3 regions of the Paenibacillus konkukensis genome follow, and region 1 is predicted to be linked to each of the others. Evidence: riboswitches for the same ligand, from Rfam matches in the RefSeq annotation. Region 1 holds a riboswitch; each other region holds the start of a gene.
The links. A riboswitch is a leader RNA that binds a small molecule or an ion and turns the genes downstream of it on or off. The one in region 1 is predicted to bind ZMP and ZTP.
Positions count from the first base shown of each region.

Region 2: another riboswitch for ZMP and ZTP. It lies ahead of SK3146_RS02900 (GNAT family N-acetyltransferase); the one in region 1 lies ahead of rpiB (ribose 5-phosphate isomerase B).
Region 3: another riboswitch for ZMP and ZTP. It lies ahead of SK3146_RS12665 (bifunctional 5,10-methylenetetrahydrofolate dehydrogenase/5,10-methenyltetrahydrofolate cyclohydrolase); the one in region 1 lies ahead of rpiB (ribose 5-phosphate isomerase B).

Region 1 covers NZ_CP027059.1:4,294,117-4,298,251, reverse strand. The annotation lists gene SK3146_RS18495 (NUDIX domain-containing protein) at 1-32, opposite strand, end outside; gene SK3146_RS18490 (manganese efflux pump MntP) at 179-742, shown strand; gene SK3146_RS18485 (low molecular weight protein arginine phosphatase) at 845-1,423, shown strand; ZMP/ZTP riboswitch at 1,499-1,579, shown strand; gene rpiB (ribose 5-phosphate isomerase B) at 1,679-2,137, shown strand; gene SK3146_RS18475 (TIGR01440 family protein) at 2,163-2,792, shown strand; gene glyA (serine hydroxymethyltransferase) at 2,903-4,135, shown strand, end outside.
Region 2 covers NZ_CP027059.1:679,399-683,533, forward strand. The annotation lists gene SK3146_RS02895 (sensor histidine kinase) at 1-712, opposite strand, end outside; gene SK3146_RS02900 (GNAT family N-acetyltransferase) at 844-1,836, opposite strand; ZMP/ZTP riboswitch at 1,997-2,075, opposite strand; gene SK3146_RS02905 (oligogalacturonate lyase family protein) at 2,128-3,246, opposite strand; gene SK3146_RS02910 (hypothetical protein) at 3,273-4,135, opposite strand, start outside.
Region 3 covers NZ_CP027059.1:2,963,666-2,967,800, reverse strand. The annotation lists gene SK3146_RS12680 (S-layer homology domain-containing protein) at 1-55, shown strand, start outside; cyclic di-AMP (ydaO/yuaA leader) riboswitch at 286-435, shown strand; gene SK3146_RS12675 (hypothetical protein) at 543-710, shown strand; gene SK3146_RS12670 (cyclodeaminase/cyclohydrolase family protein) at 855-1,496, opposite strand; gene SK3146_RS12665 (bifunctional 5,10-methylenetetrahydrofolate dehydrogenase/5,10-methenyltetrahydrofolate cyclohydrolase) at 1,496-2,359, opposite strand; ZMP/ZTP riboswitch at 2,449-2,533, opposite strand; gene ssuE (NADPH-dependent FMN reductase) at 2,663-3,220, opposite strand.

The sequences.
Region 1 (4,135 bases):
CCGACGCCGATGCGGGGGGATGAGATGCTCATAATCGGATTCCTCCTGCGATAAATGGGATGTAAGACTCATTCCGGCATTATATCACAGCATCCCGATGCCCGGCTGGGCGCCCGAAGGCATGTTTCCCTACTCGTCCGCATATGTTGATTAGGAACGGGACAGGGGGTAAGGGGATATGGATTGGGCAACGCCGCTAATGCTGGGGCAATTCATTGCAATATTCATTATGGCTGTCGCCCTCGGGCTGGACGCGCTGTCGCTGGGCATAGGGATTGGCATGAAGGGCATACGGAAGCTGGATATTTTGAAGCTTAGCGTAGTGATCGCTTTGTTCCATATGCTCATGCCCCTGCTGGGGATGTTTATGGGGAGCTATGTCAGCTCGCTGCTCGGCGGCATAGCTACCAAGGCCGGCGGAGCCCTGCTCCTGCTGCTTGGCGTACATATGGTATACAGCTCCCTAAAGGGAGAAGAGACGAGGTCGATCGATCACCGGACGCTATGGGGGATTACGCTGTTTGCGCTTAGCGTCAGCATCGATTCGTTCTCCGTCGGCGTATCGCTCGGCATGTTCGCCGGCGATATGGCGCTCACCGTGGTGATGTTCGGTACGGTCGGAGGGATGATGTCTATAATCGGCCTGCTGCTCGGCAGCAAAATGGGACGCTGGATAGGCGAATATGGGGAAGCCATGGGAGGCGTTATCCTGCTGGCTTTCGGCCTGCATTTTTTACTATAAGCTTGGCTTTGCCAAAAATGGATGATCTCGCTGCCCCTATTTGCAGCGTTTTAAGGTACAATGATGTTAATGTACAATTTGAGAAAAAGGCAGGGAATCCCCATGAATCGAATCTTATTCGTTTGCACAGGCAACACCTGCCGCAGTCCGATGGCCGAAGGGATTCTTAGGAGGATGCTGGAGGAGCACGATTTGCGGCATATTGAAGTTCGCTCGGCCGGGGTTGCGGCATTCGACGGGTCGCCCGTGTCCAATCACGCCGCCTCGGTTTTAAAAGAAAAAGGCTTTGACGACAGCATCACCTCCAACGCTTTGACGAAGCCGCTAATGGAATGGGCCGATGTGATTTTGACGATGACTTCCGGCCATAAACAGCATGCGATCGGAAAATATCCGGAGCATATGGACAAAATTTTTACGCTGAAGGAGTTCGTCGAGGACGACCCGGGAGCGGCCGAGCGCATTGCCGAAATGGAGCGGCTGATTGCCGATCTTCAGGTTAAGCGCGCTTTGTCCCAGCAAGTTACGGACGAGGAGCGGGCGCGGATTTTAACGCTGGAACGCAAGCTGCCCGACTATGATATCGCCGACCCGTTCGGAGGCCCGTTATCGCTGTACCGCGAGTGCGCCGCCGAAATTGAAGGGGCGCTTGTCAAGCTGATTGCGAAGCTTAAAAATTAAACGCGCAGGTTCGCGCTTAGAGCCGTTTTAGGCTTTACAGGAAACGTCATTTCCGTTATGATAAGGGTACATGAACAGACCCGGTGTAACTGGCGACGAGTGGGAGTAACCACAGTGGAGCATCGGGGTATACGGCCGGTCGCCTGGGCAAAGAGCATCGTCGTGCTGATATCAGCACGCAGTATGCTCTTTTTTCGTGTTTCAGCCATATTTCGGGTATAATGAAGCTAACTATGGTTAGGAGGCTAAAGACACATGAAAATTGCAATGGGAGCAGACCACGCGGGAGTTCGTTTGAAGGATGAATTGATTGGGTTTATCGAATCGCTCGGGCATCAGGTCACCGATCTGGGCTGTAATTGTTCGGATTCCGTCGATTATCCGGATTATGCGATTGCGGTATGCGATCAAGTCGTTGCCGGCCAAGCGGACAAAGGGATTCTGATCTGCGGAACGGGGATCGGCATGACGATCGCCGCGAACAAGGTGCCGGGCATTCGCTGTGCGCTGGTTCACGACTTATTCTCCGCTAAAGCGACGCGAGAGCACAACGATACGAATGTGCTTGCGATGGGCGAGAGAGTGATCGGGCCGGGAGTCGCGCAGGAGATTGTGAAAATCTGGCTCGAAACCGAATTTTCGCAAGGGGAACGCCATCAAAACCGGATCAATAAAGTCAAAGCATTGGAAGACAAGTACGCGATTCATCCTTAAGCGGGCAGCTTGACAGGAAGAGGCGATGATCTTGAACAACAGCGAACATTCCGGTCTTGACGTATCAACCGTTTCCGACGCACTGGATTTTGGCGCGATTCGCGCTCCGATGGAACAAGCGCTTCGCGAGCTGGTCCGGGCGGGCGGCATTCAGCCGGGGCAAATTGTCGTGTTCGGGACAAGCACGAGCGAGGTGCTCGGCAAGCACATCGGCACATCCGGAACGGAGCGGGTTGCCGAGCAGTTGTTTGCCGCAATAGAGACGGTGCGTGCCGAATCCGGCTTTTACCCCGCGTTTCAATGCTGCGAGCATCTGAACCGCGCGCTGGTCGTGGAGCGGGCAGCAATGCGGGAGTATCGGCTAGAGCAGGTTGCGGTCGTACCGGTGCCCCGCGCCGGCGGTTCTATGGCCTCCTACGCTTTCAAGCATCTGAAGGACGCCTTAGTCGTGGAGACGATCGAAGCCCATGCCGGTATCGATATCGGCGGCACGCTGATCGGCATGCATCTGAAGCGGGTGGCGGTCCCTCTTAGACCGTCCATACGGATGATCGGTCAAGCGTATGTGCAGATGGCCTATACGCGTCCTAAGCTGATTGGCGGCGCTCGGGCCGTCTATACGGCGGAACCGGACGGCGAGGGGACGTGCTCCTGACCGCTTGCCGGCCGCCGGAGGAACGAATCGGTTTATAACATAAAAGGCAATACCTGCATGAACAGGATTCATTTTAAATCTATCTCATGATCATAAAGGAGGATTTATCCGTGGAACAATTACGCAAACAAGACCCGAAAATCGTCGAGGCTATGAATCTTGAAATTGGCCGCCAGCGCGATAAAATCGAACTGATCGCTTCCGAAAACTTTGTCAGCGAAGCCGTTATGCAAGCTATGGGCACCGTCCTGACGAACAAATATGCCGAAGGTTATCCGGGCAGACGCTACTACGGCGGCTGCGAATACGTCGACATCGTCGAAGAGATCGCACGCGACCGCGCTAAAGAATTGTTCGGCGCAGAACATGCGAACGTGCAGCCTCACTCCGGCGCGCAAGCGAACATGGCGGTTTATTTGGCTGCGCTGCAGCCCGGAGATACCGTGCTCGGCATGAACCTGGCGCACGGCGGCCATTTGACGCACGGCAGCCCGGTCAACGCTTCCGGTCTCTTGTACAACTTCGTCGCTTACGGCGTCAGAGAATCCGATTCCCGGATCGATTATGACGAAGTCCGCAAAGCGGCGTTCAAGCATAAGCCCCGCATGATCGTTGCCGGAGCGAGCGCTTATCCGCGTATGATCGACTTCGAAGCATTGGGCCAGATCGCTAACGATGTCGGCGCTCTCTTGATGGTCGATATGGCGCACATCGCCGGCCTTGTAGCGGCAGGCTTGCACCAGAATCCGGTTCCTTACGCTCATTTCGTCACGACGACGACGCACAAGACGCTGCGCGGTCCTCGCGGCGGTATGATCCTGTGCCGCAAGCCATGGGCGGCGGCTATCGATAAAGCGGTATTCCCGGGCACGCAAGGCGGACCGCTGATGCATACGATCGCGGCCAAAGCCGTATCGTTCGGCGAAGCGCTGCAGCCTGAATTCAAAACGTATGCGCAAAACGTCGTCAACAACGCCAAAACGCTGGCCGAGTCGTTGATCGCCGAAGGCGTCGATCTCGTATCCGGCGGTACCGACAACCACTTGATGCTGATCGACCTGCGCAATTTGAACATCAGCGGTAAAGACGCCGAGCATCTGCTTGACGAAGTGGGCGTTACGGTCAACAAAAACGCGATCCCGTTCGATCCGGCGAAGCCGATGATCACAAGCGGTATCCGCGTGGGCACTCCGGCCGCTACATCCCGCGGCATGGATCAAGAAGCGATGAAGACGATCGCCAAAATTATCGCTTTGACTTTGAAAAATCCTGCCGATGCGGCAGTGCATGACAAAGCGCGCGGCATGGTTAAAGACTTGACCGCTCAATTCCCGCTGTATCCC
Region 2 (4,135 bases), 3.6 Mb from region 1:
CCGCCTCGCCGTCGAACGAATATTCCGCCGTGTTGTAAATCAGTTTATCGCCTGCAAACACAATCGTCCCCACCTCGCTGTTGGACCCCGAAATCCCCCCGAACAGATTCTCGATGACCTTAAACTTGATGTCCAGCTTCGCGTAGACGTCCTGCCCCTTCACATGATCCAAATCCGATAAGTAACGCAGCACGGAAACGACCTTCCCTTGATTGCTGACAATATTGCTTTCATAAGCGTTGGTGACAATAATTTTGCCCTTCCGCAGTTTATCCGCAGGCAGTTCGCCGAGCAGCTTGTCAAGGTATCCGGTATTGGCGCCGGTGCTGCTGTAAACCCTTCCATTAACGCCCGTGACCGAAATGCCGACGAGCTGCCCGTTCATCAGCAGGTTCTGATCCATCGCTTGCTGCATATAGTTGGCGTCGTCGATAAATTCCAGATTGCTCTGCACGTTCTTCTTCTCCAAAATCCGCTTCAAGCGGTTATCCGTCAAATAAAAATAAGAATAACGCGATATGTTGGAAAAAAAATCGGATACGATCAGGTTGGTCCGCTTGTTCAATTGATTCATAATATCTTCGTAGCTGCGCTTCGTTTGGTTGTAAAAATCGAGCCCCAATATAAACAGCGCGGACAAAACGGGAATTAAAATAATGACGAGATACGATAGCATAAGCTTGTTCTGAAACGAGCTGGCCGGAAGCTTCATCTTCACCCTGCTTCTTCCCTTCTACGATATAGAGACCAGGCGGCGTTATGCTGTTATGCGCGGTCATAGTAAACTTATTATATACTACGGACCTAGCCGCTCGCGCAAATGTAAAATAATCCCACGCCTTCTTATTCCCAGCCGTACTCGTAAAAAGCCGTCGGGTATTTGCCCAATACTAGCGTCTCGCCAGCCTTGCGAAATCCCAAGCTTTCGTAGAACGCGCAAAGCTTGGGCCTGTCTGCGGCACAGTCCAGCCGTACCCGCCGCAAGCCCTTCTCACGGGCATAGGCGATAGTCCAACCGACGATTCTTCTGGACAAGCCCGTTCCCGCATAGGCCCGGCGCACGCACAGCTTGTGCAGCCGGAGCGCGTCTGCCTGCGGACCGTCTGGCTGGCCCCCGTCTAGGCCGGCTTGCACAATCACGGCACCCGCCGCCTGTCCATTCACATAGGCGACGTACAGCCCTTCCCGGCCGTAGGCTGCAGCGATGGACTCCGCCGTCACCTGCCGCTTCGTGCACATTGCCGCTCCCCGATCGGCGAGCCAGAACGCCCCTTCCTCCAGGATCGAAGCGAATGTCTCCCGCTCCTCTTCGCTCACCGCGGGCCGGATCGTCAGAGCCGATTCCGCCGTCTCATCGCGGGCAAGCCGTCTGACGAACGTAACCCGGTGGTAACCGGACCTGAAGAAATCGATTTCATGGCTTGTTTGAAAATAACCGATACTGCGATAAAAACAAAGCGTCCCTTCATTGCCGGGATGCCCCAGCGTATGCAGAAACACCTGCTCCGCTCCCTCGCTGCGAAGCCGCTCTTCGACGAATCGCAGCAGCGCTCTTCCCGTCCCTTGACGTCCATACCGAGATGAAACGACCACTCCGACGATCTCGTACATCCCGGCTTCCTGATTGAACACATAGCCCGCATGGCCGACAATCAGCCGCTCCCCCTCCGACACGGCGACGGCATAGCCGCATGCGTTTCGGTTTTTCGTACGCAAATGGTCCGCCCAGCGGGACGGATAGCGCTCCCTCACAAACTTCGGATATTGCAGCGGATAGTCCGCCATCATCGCCTCTACCTCACGGATGTCTTCTGCTTGCAGCCAGCGAATGTTCATTCGAATTTCCTCCTTCTCCTATTCATTCACAGTAAAAGTTAAATAACGGCAAATTCCCGTTGCTCCCGGCAACGTCGACCTGTTCCCCGCCGTTCTCGGGAACCGTTGCTCCTGCGTGCCCGGGAAAACGAAAAAAAGTATCCGGTCCATAATAGACCGAATACTTCGCCCAGGCGTACGGCTCATCCGCTGCGCGCTCCCTCATGGTTCCCCATGCTCCGCCAGTCGCGCGCAGTCCGTTTTTCATTAATCTTTTTATATCAGAAAATTCAGATAATAGCAATCCTTATTTTACAGCTCGGCCCGGTAAATGCAAGGCATCCCTTCCCGGTCGGACGTAAAAATAACGAAGGAGCTGTCGGGAGCAAACGACGGGTGAGGATGGGCGTCCTGCGTGTTGCCGTAGCCTTTCCAGCTGGTGCCGTGAGAGCACAGCTTCTCCTCGGTCCGCTTCTGTACATCGACGAGATAAATGAAATGCTCCTCCGGCAGCTGGCCGTCGCCGACGATGAACGTATGATCCCGGTTGGAAATAAAATGGCAGTACTTGGAGCATTCCATCCAAATCTCTTCCTTCAGCGTCGCGGGATCGATAAACCGGATGCTCTCCTTCAGTCCCTGCTCGTGATGGCGGTAAACAAACGCAAACCTGGAGCCGTCGGCGAGCCAATATTCATGCGTGATCAGCTCTTCATGCGTTTGCGGCTTCGCGCAGCGCATATTCGAGCCGTCGGCTTGAATCAGCCACAGCCTCGCGTCGATCCGGTTCCACGGCCCTTCGTGGCAGAACAGGATCGTCGACGGATCGCCCGGCCGAATCTGCGGATGACCGAGCCAGCAATGCGGCTCTTCATGAACGACATGGGAAGTGCGGCGCTCGATGTCCACATAGACGATCCGGCAGTGCGGCCTCGCCGCCCACTGCGGTTCGAAGGTCGACCAATCGCCCCGTTCGGGCACGACATCCCGCTCGTTCATCTCGGTCAGCACCAGGTAACGGTCGTCCGGGCTCAATCCCGGATTGGCGTTCGCCTGCCAGCCGGCCGGCGTCTCATAGATCGTCTCCTCGCTCAAGGAAGCCAAATCCATCCGGATTACGCGCTGATCCCGGCAAAAGATCAAATGCTTGTCGTCGCTCGTAAGCGAGCAGCTGAAATCATGGACGCCGCCGCCTTCGGTCAGCTGCACCGCCGTGCCGTCGTGCAAATCCATCTTGTACAGCTGGCGCGCTCCATCGCCTTCTCTGTCGCTGGCGTAAATAAGATAACGGCTATCGTCCGTCACCATTTTATAATAAAAATAAGGGTGGTGGCTCATATACTCCGGCGACGTGAGCCTGGTTACCTTGCGGCCGGTGTATGCGTCCGTATATTCGGCAAACTCATTGGTTACCACAGTTCCTTTGGACATATGAAGCTCCCCTTTCTTCGCGTTTGCTATGGCTGAAGCATCTCCTGCTTCGGCGCGGGTTTAAGCGGCAGGCTCAGCCGCAGCGTCCCGCCGCCGTCCGTATGCCATTCGGCATGCACGCGCGGACGGCGCTCAGCCGCTTCGGCGGCCTCCGGAGCCGCAGCGCCGGGGCCCTCCGGCTTCCTCTCGGCCGAAGCCGAAACAGCGGCGGCGGCGCGCTCCGGCACGGCGGACGCGTTCAGCCCCGCCGGCTCCGCTGCGCTGCCCAGACGCAGGGCGAACACGAGCAGCGCCTGCTCCATGCCGCGAAAATCGAAGCGCTTCCTGGCTCCGGCGTAGATCACATAGTCTACGCATAATTTGCCTTCGTCCGCGCTTATCTTCCATTCGGGGCGTTCGCCGTCGAAGGCAGCGAACAAAACCTGCGCCTGCACGGCAAGCCCGCGATCCAGCCGCACGTTCGCCGTCCGCAGATCCGCCCCTCCGCGCGTTGCGGCGGCGCTGCCGCTAGCGGCTTCAAGCGCGGTGCCCGCTTCAGCGGCGGCTTCGCTCCAAGCGTCGGTCAAATCCGCCGCAACGCCTTCCTGACTGCCGCCGAATTCCAACCGCAGCCGCAGGTCGGACGCCTCGATCGTCCCGTCGATCGGATCGAGCCCGATATGGGTGTCCCCGCCGTCCGTGCAGAAGCCGATGCCGAACAGAACGTCGTTTTGCAGCTGCTCGCCGTAGAAGACGGCCGACGAATAATCGTATCCGTCGTGCAAAAAACGCAGATGCATATAGGTAAAGCCTTCCCCGTTCGGCACATAGGCGAGCAGATTGCGCCGCTGATTCCACATGACGTCCCTGCTGAACGTGCCGAGGCTGATCCGCTCGTCCTTGTAGGTCG
Region 3 (4,135 bases), 1.3 Mb from region 1:
CGTCGTTCCGGTTGGCGATTGGGCCGTATCGTCCGAAGTAGGGCTGAAGGCGTGAGAATAACGTCGCTTCAAGCGGCAGGAGACAACGCTGAACGGGCCGCATTTTAAGCGGAGCTGAATCAATGAAATAAGAAAGGCGTGCTATTCGGAGCTTCCGGGCACGTCTTTTTGCTATTTTGGGAGATAATGCCGGGACAGTCTCGTTGCGCAGAGGAAGCGAGCTGGAAATAAATTGGACTTTACAATGCGTTTCAAATCGAGTTAAAATAAGGTATAACTAAATAGTAGTTAATGTCGCTGAGTTTTCTTTTTTAAGAAAAACGGGGGACCCAAGTATCATGGGGTGAATCAATGTGCAGTCAACTGCATGTTGTAGGGCGAATTCTCACTGCCCGAATCCGACAGCTAACCTCGTAAGCGGAGTGGGAAGGATAGATTTGCTTATTAAAGCACAAGGTCTACCCTTGTGCTTTTCGTGCACCCTCCAAGCAAAAAAAGTCTTCCCGCCTCAACTGTTGTACAATTTGAGAGGAGGATTTCACATGGTCTACAAAGAAAAGCTGCTGCATTTGTTGGATGGATTGAACGAGCTGGATCAGAAGGCTGCCTATGAATATATTCAATCGCTTGCCAGACGCAGCTCGAACAAGGCAGAGAGTAAAGAAGTCGTCCACTTGTACGGTAAGGATTATTTTATCGTACCGGATTGATGGAAGTCTTGCCCTTCGCACGTTCTTTGATGAAATGAAACGCTAGTTTTATGCATAAGAGAAGGATCGCCTGATCTGCCGAAGCCAAGCCGCTTGGGAGAGAGGTGATCCTTTTTTGTTGTTGACTAGGACAAGTTTCCGTGATTAAGATTGTCCCCGGATTCTGCGCCGTACTGTCTCCAGCACTTCGCTCCTAGCGTTTTGAATATGCTGCATGCATCTGGCGGCTTGTTCCGCGTACCCATGCTTGGCATCGCTGTCCTTCATCGACGCGAGGTTAATATCTACGGTAAGCAGAGCGGATTGCGCCGCCGCTTCAAACAGAATCGCTCCGATGCCCAGATCGGAGATAACGTTCTTGTTGCAGGCTTCGGCAATGCTGCAAGTGTGCTGCATCGCCTGGCTGCAGACGTCCATAAGGCGAAGCGGCACTTCGACCGCCGCCGCCGTCGCTTGGCCGATCGTCTGCTGCCGCAGCCGTTTTTCTTCATCCGTGCTTTTGGGAAGCTTGAGAGCCTCCATATACGTATCGAAGGAGCGAATATCGTCGGCGAGCAGTTGTTCGCAGACGCTGCTTAAGTCTGTCATTTTTTGAAGAACATCTGTCATTAACGGCTCATGCTCTGCGAACTTTTCTCCCGTTGAGAGATTGCCGACCATAGAGGTCATAGAAGCGCCCAACGCGGCAACCAGAGCGGCTACGCTTCCGCCGCCGGGCGTAGGCTTGGAACTGCCCGTCTGCTGAATAAAGCTGCGAATCGATTGGTCCCATGATATTGCGCTCATCATAGTTCCCCTCCTCTTGCCTGAAGCTGAATGTCGACGGCTTTGAGCAAGTTTTCAAAAAGCAGAGCGGTCGTTAAGGTGCCTACCCCGCCCGGCACCGGCGTGATGGCAGCGACATGCTCCGCCACGTCCTGAGCTACATCGCCGATCATGCGGCCGTTGTCCCCTTCATTGATTCCGGCGTCGATAACGACCAATTCGGAATGAACCAGATGCCGGTTAACGGTTTCGGGACGGCCGACGGCGACGAACGCAATATCGGCATGCCGCAGATGCGCCCCGATGTCCGGCGTGCGGGAGTGGCATACCGTAACGGTCGCTTGCTCCCGCTGCAGCATATGGAACAAGGGGAGGCCTACCGTTTGGCCGCGTCCGACAAGCACGACGTGCTTTCCTGCGAGACGGTAGCCGTAATGCTTGAGCAGCCGGATACAAGCCTGCGGGGTAGCGGGATACAGCCCGATCTCGCCGGTTATTGTAGCCAGCTTGTTATCCGGCGTGATACCGTCGATATCTTTAGCGGGAGAGACGGATTTGACGATTGCTGGTGTATTGAGGTGATCGGGCAGCGGCAGCTCCAGCATCATTCCGTGCACCTCCGGGTCCTTATTTAGGCGGTCGATGAGATCGAGGACTTGCTTCTCGCTTACGTTTTTATCGAAGGTGTGCAGCTGGAACTGTACTCCCAGCTTGTCGGCGACTTTCCGTTTGGCCTGGGCATAGTAGGCCGAGGCCGGATCTCCGTCGACCAGCAGAGCGGCGAGCTGCGGCCGAACTCCCTTGCCGTTCAGCTGCTCGACGCGGGTGCGGACCGCTTCGTATACGAGATCGGCCGCTTCTTTTGCTTTCATCATAACAGTCATTTCGAATACCTCCTGTACTTGAATATCGTAATGAGCGGAGAAAACAAAAAAAGCATTCCAATAACCGCATCGAAGACGCAGCTATTGAAATACTTTTCCCAGGCGAACGGCACGTTCCTATTGTATGCTCCCTTGTGGTTGATTCCACTTTCATCGCCAGTCACATACAACCTATTTATATGTAAGTGTAACAAATTGCAGCGGGGATGGGAAGTGGGCAAAATATTCGAAAATGATGCTTAATCGCTTTATTGCGGCTGCGGATCGCCGGACCGGCGACGGCCGGCGCTGTTTTCGCTGCGATCAGAGCGCTGCGTTGCGGGATGCCAAGCGAAGCTCGATCTCCCGGATGAATTCCCGGGCCGCTGCCGCCAAACGCTGCTCCAGCTCTTCCGCAAGCTCGAAAGAGCCGTCTTCGTTGCGCTTAACCTGGGAATCCAAAGCAAACACGCCGGCGAGCTGGGTTCTGGCGCCTAACGCAGCAAGAACGGGTTTGAGCGCATATTCCAGAGCGAGCAGATGAGCGATTGTGCCGCCGATGGCGACGGGAAAAATGACTTTGCCTTCCAGACCTTTTTGCGGAATCAAATCGAGGAAGGTTTTGATCACACCGGTATAAGATGCCTTATAGATCGGCGTAGCGACGATAACCGCATCCGCTTCGGCGACGCTTTGATTGGCGGCGACGATCGCCGGGCTTTCGAAATTCGTATAGATCAGATCCTCCGGCGGCAGATTGCGCACGTCGATTGTGGCGATATCGAGGGAAGCGGCGTTCAAATGGGTCTGAACGGCTTGCAGCACTCCATTCAAGCGGGAGCTTGCTGACGGGCTGCCGGAAATGACGGTTACTTTGGACATAAGTTTCACTCTCCTAAAAATATGGTTTGGAAACATGGAATCCGGCCGGATTAATCGTTCCCGCGCAGCGCAAAAAAGACTCCGGCCCTTACAAGGGGGAGTCTCCAGTCGTCTGGTCGACTTACTTATGACTCCTCCGACTCGGGTTCGGCTTGCAGCCTGTTTTTTCTTGAAAAATCGGATGCGATAAAGGAGGCTTTACGAATGTTACGTAAATCGTAGCATTGCTCCACAATAGGCGTCAAGAAGAAAGTTGATAAAATAGATAAGAATTATTGGTTTTATGCTGTGAGCAGAAGATTTACGTTCCTTACGAAAAATATTGTTTGTAGAGAGTTTACATTTTTAAACTTTGTGATAATATAGAAATATTCAGAATGTTCAATAAGCGATGAAGAGAATCCACGCAGCGGCTCTTATGTCCAGAGAGCAGGGGGAAAGCTGAAACCTTTGCCGTAATCCGCTAACGTGCCGTCATCTCCGAGCTTTCGCTCGAAAGCCTGTCGGTCGGCTGTATATCAGCCGGATGGGCAAGTAGTCCCGAACGGAATAGCACACGTTATCGTGCTGTAGGTAAGGAGCATCCTTACCTCATGAGACCGCTATCGCAAGATGAGCGGTGAATCAGGGTGGTACCGCGAAATTGACCCCTTTCGTCCCTATGTACGGCATGAATATGCCGTCGTCAGGATGGAAGGGGTTTACTGTTTTCCTAAGCTCAGTTTTTAAACTTATAAAAGCGATGAAGAGAATAAGCGCAGCGGCACTTATGCCCAGAGAGCAGGGGGAAAGCTGAAACCTTTGCCATAATCCGTTAGCGCATTGTCATCTCGGAGCTTTCGCTCGAAAACCTGTCGGTCGGCTGTTCATCGGTCCGGTAGGCGAGTAGTCCCGAACGTCAGTAGCACACGTTAT